One region of the Viridibacillus sp. NPDC096237 genome, then DNA from elsewhere that is predicted to be linked to it. Evidence: a T-box and tRNA genes for the amino acid it is inferred to sense, from the RefSeq annotation. Region 1 holds a T-box; the other holds one or more tRNA genes.
What was found. The T-box of region 1 lies ahead of ileS (isoleucine--tRNA ligase). A T-box ahead of a tRNA ligase gene usually reads a tRNA of that ligase, here a tRNA-Ile.

Region 1 (3,465 bases):
TAAATAGATTTGCAACGTGTTCAATTGTTTCTTCAGTAATGATTGGTTCATCATTTTCAGCATAGAATACTGGAATTGGAACACCCCATGCACGTTGACGAGAAATACACCAGTCACCACGATCACGAATCATATTGAATAGGCGTGTTTCACCCCAAACAGGTGTAAAGTTTGTATCGCGAATTGCTTGTAATAATTCTGGACGGAATGCTTCGATTGAAGCAAACCACTGGGCAGTCGCACGATAGATAACTGGTTTTTTTGTACGCCAGTCATGTGGATATGAGTGCGTGAAGAATGAAAGTTTTAATAGAGCACCTTTTTCTTCTAAAGCTTTTGTAATCTCTTTATTGGCATCATTATAGAACAATCCTTCAAAACCAGGAGCTTCTTCAGTTAATACACCGCGGTTATTGACTGGGCTTAAAACACCGATATCATATTTTTTACCGATGTTAAAATCATCTTCACCATGTCCAGGAGCTGTATGAACACAACCTGTACCTGCATCAAGCGTCACGTGATCACCGCACATGATAAGTGAATCACGATCATATAATGGGTGAGATGCAACAACATACTCTAAATCTTGCCCAGCAATTTCACGGTCGATTTCGTAGTTTTCCCATTCTAACGTTTCTGCTACTTTTTCAAGCAATCCTTTAGCAACGATAAATTTCCTATCTGCTACTTTTACGACAGCATATGTGAATTCTGGGTTCACTGAAATACCTAAGTTAGCTGGAATCGTCCACGGAGTTGTTGTCCAGATGATAAAACTTTCATCAGTATTTACAACACCTTTACCGTCTTTCACATTAAATGCAACATAGATTGATGGTGATTTGATATCTTGGTATTCGATTTCCGCTTCAGCTAATGCTGATTCACTTGATGGAGACCAATAAACTGGTTTCAATCCTTTATAGATATAACCTTTTTCAGCCATAGCACCAAATACTTTAATTTGACGCGCTTCGAATTCAGGTTTTAGGGTGATGTATGGATTATCCCAATCACCGCGAACACCAATACGTTTGAACTGAGTACGTTGACGATCAACTTGTTCGTAAGCATACTCTTCACAAAGTTTACGGAATTCCGCAGTTGTCATTTCTTTACGGTTTACACCTTTATTTGTTAATGCTTGCTCGATTGGTAGACCATGTGTATCCCAACCTGGAACATATGGTGCAAAATAGCCAGTCATTGAACGGTGACGATTAATCATATCTTTTAAAACTTTGTTTAATGCGTGTCCCATGTGAAGATCACCGTTTGCGTATGGGGGACCATCATGTAGGATGAAAGCAGGACGGTCTTTAGTGCGTTCTAGCACCATTGCATTGATGTCCATCTCTTCCCATTTCTCTTGCATTTTCGGTTCATTGGCCGGTAAGTTTCCACGCATAGGGAAATCTGTTTTTGGCATTAATAACGTATCTTTGTATTCCATAAAAATCCTCCTCTTTTTTAAAACAAATAAAAAACTCCCCATCCCAAAAAAGGGACGAGGAGGAGTTATCTCGCGGTACCACCCTAATTGCGTATCATTAATAAATCATACGCCTCTTAGACACCGTAACGTGGTGTGAGCCGAGATTACTTACTCTGCTTTCAGCAATCTAGTTCCGGAGTGATTTTCCTCATTGAGTATTTAGTCCGAGCTTACACCGTCCCCGAATCGCTTGTCCAGCACTCAAAAAATACTGTCTCCATCATAACTTTTATATTGATATGTTGACATTATAGAAAACTGAAAGCATTCAGTCAAGTATCGTTTACTCAACTGGTGTATCCAGGCGTTCTAATTCTGTTGAATCAATTTCATACTCCAATAAATGATCCCAATCATCTGATTCAATCATATCTAATTGTGCTTCTACAATCATTTTGAAACGATTACGGAATACTTTAGATTGTTTTTTCAACTCTTCAATTTCTAATGCAATACGACGAGCTTTAGATAGAGCTTCGTTAACAATACGATCAGCATTCTTCTCAGCTTCTTTAACGATCAATTTTGCTTCTTTTGTAGAATTACGTCGTACTTCTTCAGCAGCTTCTTGTGCAATGACGATTGATTTTTGAAGAGTAGACTCAATAGAGTTATAGTGACCAATTTGCTCATTTGAAGTTAGCAATTTGCTTTCTAGCTCTTTTTTCTCTTTTAAAATAACTTCATAGTCTTTAATGATTTGCATTAAAAACTCATTGACTTCATCTTCATTGTAACCTCTGAAACCACGAGTAAACTCTTTATTATGTATATCAACAGGCGATAATGGCATTTTCTACACTCTCCCTTATAGCATAATATATATTGTAAACTATTATACAGGTCATTAATGGTAAATACATCGAAAAAACAACAAATTTAATGTAAATATTATGATTTTCTTTCCATTCGACCAATATTAATGCGAATTTTATCTTTTTTTGTTCGTCCTTCAATAGCTTTAATGATAAATCTTCCAAAGCCTCGGATAGATAATAAATCGAGTTCATGCAATTCAAAAGATATATTTTCTCTGATAGTAAAGTTAACCTTCACTTTCCCGCTATTTATAAGCGCTGCTGATTTCTGACGAGAAATATTAAACACAGATGCAATAACCGTATCTAAACGTAACGAACTTACTGTCATCATTTCATCCGTCCAAATTTCCTCATTCGGTAATAACTTTTCAGTTGAATTTAGAGATTCTACATTTACTTTCACTTTTCCAATTGAAGTGAGATTAGCTCTTACATAATCTTCAATCTCAGATGTAATAGCAAATTGGGCTGTAGAGCTGTCTAATCTTATATCCCCAAATTTCTCTCTTCCCAAACCAAGTGATAGTAGCGCCCCTAAAACATCTGGATGTTCAAGCTGAACAAACTTAGATGGATAACGCAAATGAAATACTGTGATTTGATAGTCTTCTTCTACCGGTTCGAAATAGGATGGGTATAAAAGTATTCTTCTACGCTCAGCTTCATCAAATGCACCAAAATAAGCCATTGTAATATCACCCTGATGCCCAATGATTGACTGTACGATATATCGTTGACGCGGATCTAGAAAGTCCGTTAACTTTGGGGTATAACGATTTTCTACTTCTATAAGCCAGCCACCAACTTGGTCAATAAATTCTCGCTCATCTGGGCGAAAATGCTGGAATACCTCTTCCATAACATCCCTCCTCTCTTGACAAAAAAACCCCACATTCATATTGTGGGGAAGAGTGAGATTGACTAAAAAATTAGAGTAAAAATCCATTAAATAAACTTATTACTCCTTGATTTGCCAAATTCAATGCAAAAATTGCGACGATTGGCGAAATATCAATCATACCTAGTGGTGGAATAAAACGTCTAAATATATCTAAATACGGATCACAAATTTTACCTAAAATTTGACCGAATTTAGACTCATATGCAGATGGAATCCACGACATCAAAATATAAACGATAAGCGCA
Region 2 (3,465 bases), on a different contig from region 1:
TTCATCACTTCTTTCTCTAATGCTTGCACTTCTTCATATTGCTGTTCAGTCATATGCTTCACTTTTTTATTTGAAGCATCAACAGTAGTATCTCCATAATTTCGGCGTATCTCTCGGCCATATTGTTTTTCATTATCCATAATCATCTTTTCCTTTAAACCTTCAAATTTTTCTTCATTTGACATTTGAATTCCTCCACTCATTGCATTGATCGTTTTAGTTACTGTTGTAATCATGACATTCAATTGTTGGCGTTTCTCTATTAATGCTTTGTAATGCTCCATTAAAGCGTTCTTATAGTCAAAGTCCTCGGCAGTTACCATCTCTTTTATTACTTCTAATTTAAAACCTAATTCACGATAAAATAAAATCTGCTGTAACATATCAATCTCTTCTTGACCATATATACGATAGCCTGAAGAATTTACACGAGCAGGCTTTAGTAATCCAATATCATCATAATAACGCAAAGTTCTAGTACTAACTCCAGACAGCTGAGCAAGTTTTTGAATCGTCATTTCCATCTCAATTCACCCCCATGTCTTTACTATATAGCTTGGCGTAACGTTAAGGTCAACAGTTATTAAATAAAAAAATCTAAGTATCAGCAAACAGCGATTACTTAGACTTAATGTGTGAAGTTTTTCATTTTGTAAATTTACTGCTTTTTTCTTGGCTCAACATCCAATGTTGGAGCGACTAAAAAATCACACTATCCGATATGAATCCCGATTTCTTTAAATTTACTGGATAATAAAATTTTTGCTCGAAATCGCTCAAAGCTTTTAAAGCCGAACGTATTTCGTTTTAGTACTTTCGTACGGTTATTAATACCTTCTAAAAAGCCGTTTGAATATGGATACGCAAAGCTATTTAGAATTTCAGGTTGCCAATTTTTGAGTGTTTTAATAGCTCACGTTAACTCAGGAATATTGGCATCTTCTACTTCTTTGTAAAATTCATAAAGGGCTTCCTTGGTCTTGCTTATCCAAACAGGGCCATTTTCTTTAGCTTGATCAAACCATGGACAAAAGCGTTCTTTTAATTCATGAGCTCTCTTGAGTTCTCGAGACATAACAGTATATTTCTTTAAATACCAAGCCATTTGTTCATTCAGTTTACTCTCTCTTTTATAAAAAACATAACGCATTCTTATACATTTTTTTCAATCATAAGCATGCCATTCCTTTTGAATGCGGCGGCGAACGGCATCCATGCCCCAGTAGATATAGCGACAATAATGGAATCGATCGGCAATAATTATAGGGTGATTTAACGCTTTTTGAACGGTTGCCTTGAAAGATGGATTCATATCCATGACGACAATTTGGTAAAATATCAATTGGTTCATGTGTTTCCCCATTCGCAATAATTGCCTACTAATCTTACTTCTAAACAAAAAAACCTTTAGAATCATATTTGATTCTAAAGGTTTTTTAAAGTATGACCCCTACGGGATTCGAACCCGTGTTACCGCCGTGAAAGGGCGGTGTCTTAACCGCTTGACCAAGGGGCCTATATGGCGGAGAAGGAGGGATTTGAACCCTCGCGCCGCTTACGCGACCTACACCCTTAGCAGGGGCGCCTCTTCAGCCACTTGAGTACTTCCCCATATATGGCTCCGAAGGTAGGACTCGAACCTACGACCGTCCGGTTAACAGCCGGATGCTCTACCACTGAGCTACTTCGGAAAAATTTTAATGGTGGGCCTAAATGGACTCGAACCATCGACCTCACGCTTATCAGGCGTGCGCTCTAACCAGCTGAGCTATAGGCCCATAAAATTGGAGCGGGTGAAGAGAATCGAACTCTCGACAACAGCTTGGAAGGCTGTGGTTTTACCACTAAACTACACCCGCATCATGGTGGGTCAGGACGGAATCGAACCGCCGACACTTAGAGCTTCAATCTAATGCTCTACCAACTGAGCTACTGACCCATGATGATTAATACAATATTTTTTTAAAAAATGGCGGTCCGGACGGGACTCGAACCCGCGACCTCCTGCGTGACAGGCAGGCATTCTAACCAACTGAACTACCGGACCATTTGGTTGCGGGGACAGGATTTGAACCTGTGACCTTCGGGTTATGAGCCCGACGAGCTACCGAACTGCTCCACCCCGCGATAATGATATTATAAAATTATTTTTTAAAAATGGAGGAGGAAGAGGGATTCGAACCCCCGCGCGGTATGACCCGCCTGTCGGTTTTCAAGACCGATCCCTTCAGCCAGACTTGGGTATTCCTCCAAAAAAATATGATGTTGTGTAGATGGTGGACCTTGCAGGACTCGAACCTGCGACCGGACGGTTATGAGCCGTCTGCTCTAACCAACTGAGCTAAAGGTCCTTTAGTTTGGTTAGTATGGCGGCAGAGGGGATCGAACCCCCGACCTCACGGGTATGAACCGTACGCTCTAGCCAGCTGAGCTACGCCGCCATGATGATATTAAATTGATTGATTGTAATAATAAATTGGTGGAGCCTAGCGGGATCGAACCGCTGACCTCCTGCGTGCAAGGCAGGCGCTCTCCCAGCTGAGCTAAGGCCCCATAGGGTTAAAAGTATTAATGGTCGGGAAGACAGGATTCGAACCTGCGACCCCTTGGTCCCAAACCAAGTGCTCTACCAAGCTGAGCTACTTCCCGTTATTGGCGCGCCCGGCAGAAGTCGAATCCACAACCTTCTGATCCGTAGTCAGACGCTCTATCCAATTGAGCTACGGGCGCATATATTATTACTTATATTATATTAAAATAAATGGTGCCGAGGACCGGAATCGAACCGGTACGGTAGTCACCTACCGCAGGATTTTAAGTCCTGTGCGTCTGCCAGTTCCGCCACCCCGGCATATTTTGGAGCGGAAGACGAGGTTCGAACTCGCGACCCCCACCTTGGCAAGGTGGTGTTCTACCACTGAACTACTTCCGCAATATGCTGATAAACTTAAATATTATGGTGCGGGTGAAGGGAGTCGAACCCCCACGCCTTGCGGCGCTAGATCCTAAGTCTAGTGCGTCTGCCAGTTCCGCCACACCCGCATATAATTTTTTAAAAAATGGTGAGCCATGTAGGATTCGAACCTACGACCCTCTGATTAAAAGTCAGATGCTCTACCAACTGAGCTAATGGCTCATATAAAATGATGAATGGTGCCGGCGAAAGGAGTCGAACCCTCGACCTACTGATTACAAGTCAGTTGCTCTACCAACTGAGCTACACCGGCATAGTTTATTAAAAATGGTGGAGGATGACGGGATCGAACCGCCGACCCCCTGCTTGTAAGGCAGGTGCTCTCCCAGCTGAGCTAATCCTCCATATCGTCCGCCTAGCAACGTCCTACTCTCACAGGGGGAGACCCCCAACTACCATTGGCGCTAAAGAGCTTAACTTCCGTGTTCGGCATGGGAACGGGTGTGACCTCTTTGCTATCGTCACTAGACTATTTTATTAAGGACAAGAAT

Region 2: it has a tRNA-Ile gene. The T-box ahead of ileS (isoleucine--tRNA ligase) is inferred to sense a tRNA for this amino acid. The anticodon was not compared.

The regions. Positions count from the first base shown of each region.
Region 1 covers NZ_JBNNTI010000001.1:441,629-445,093, forward strand. The annotation lists gene ileS (isoleucine--tRNA ligase) at 1-1,456, opposite strand, end outside; T-box leader at 1,504-1,731, opposite strand; gene ACQKMD_RS02275 (DivIVA domain-containing protein) at 1,782-2,291, opposite strand; gene ACQKMD_RS02280 (RNA-binding protein) at 2,390-3,178, opposite strand; gene ACQKMD_RS02285 (YggT family protein) at 3,249-3,465, opposite strand, start outside.
Region 2 covers NZ_JBNNTI010000048.1:22,736-26,200, forward strand. The annotation lists gene ACQKMD_RS18790 (MerR family transcriptional regulator) at 1-524, opposite strand, end outside; partial or broken gene ACQKMD_RS18795 (ISL3 family transposase) at 713-1,330, opposite strand; tRNA gene ACQKMD_RS18800 (tRNA-Glu) at 1,445-1,516, opposite strand; tRNA gene ACQKMD_RS18805 (tRNA-Ser) at 1,521-1,611, opposite strand; tRNA gene ACQKMD_RS18810 (tRNA-Asn) at 1,617-1,691, opposite strand; tRNA gene ACQKMD_RS18815 (tRNA-Ile) at 1,702-1,778, opposite strand; tRNA gene ACQKMD_RS18820 (tRNA-Gly) at 1,786-1,859, opposite strand; tRNA gene ACQKMD_RS18825 (tRNA-Phe) at 1,864-1,939, opposite strand; tRNA gene ACQKMD_RS18830 (tRNA-Asp) at 1,971-2,047, opposite strand; tRNA gene ACQKMD_RS18835 (tRNA-Met) at 2,051-2,127, opposite strand; tRNA gene ACQKMD_RS18840 (tRNA-Ser) at 2,159-2,251, opposite strand; tRNA gene ACQKMD_RS18845 (tRNA-Ile) at 2,275-2,351, opposite strand; tRNA gene ACQKMD_RS18850 (tRNA-Met) at 2,368-2,441, opposite strand; tRNA gene ACQKMD_RS18855 (tRNA-Ala) at 2,478-2,553, opposite strand; tRNA gene ACQKMD_RS18860 (tRNA-Pro) at 2,573-2,649, opposite strand; tRNA gene ACQKMD_RS18865 (tRNA-Arg) at 2,654-2,730, opposite strand; tRNA gene ACQKMD_RS18870 (tRNA-Leu) at 2,763-2,851, opposite strand; tRNA gene ACQKMD_RS18875 (tRNA-Gly) at 2,858-2,932, opposite strand; tRNA gene ACQKMD_RS18880 (tRNA-Leu) at 2,958-3,042, opposite strand; tRNA gene ACQKMD_RS18885 (tRNA-Lys) at 3,061-3,136, opposite strand; tRNA gene ACQKMD_RS18890 (tRNA-Thr) at 3,152-3,227, opposite strand; tRNA gene ACQKMD_RS18895 (tRNA-Val) at 3,243-3,318, opposite strand; rRNA gene rrf (5S ribosomal RNA) at 3,328-3,443, opposite strand.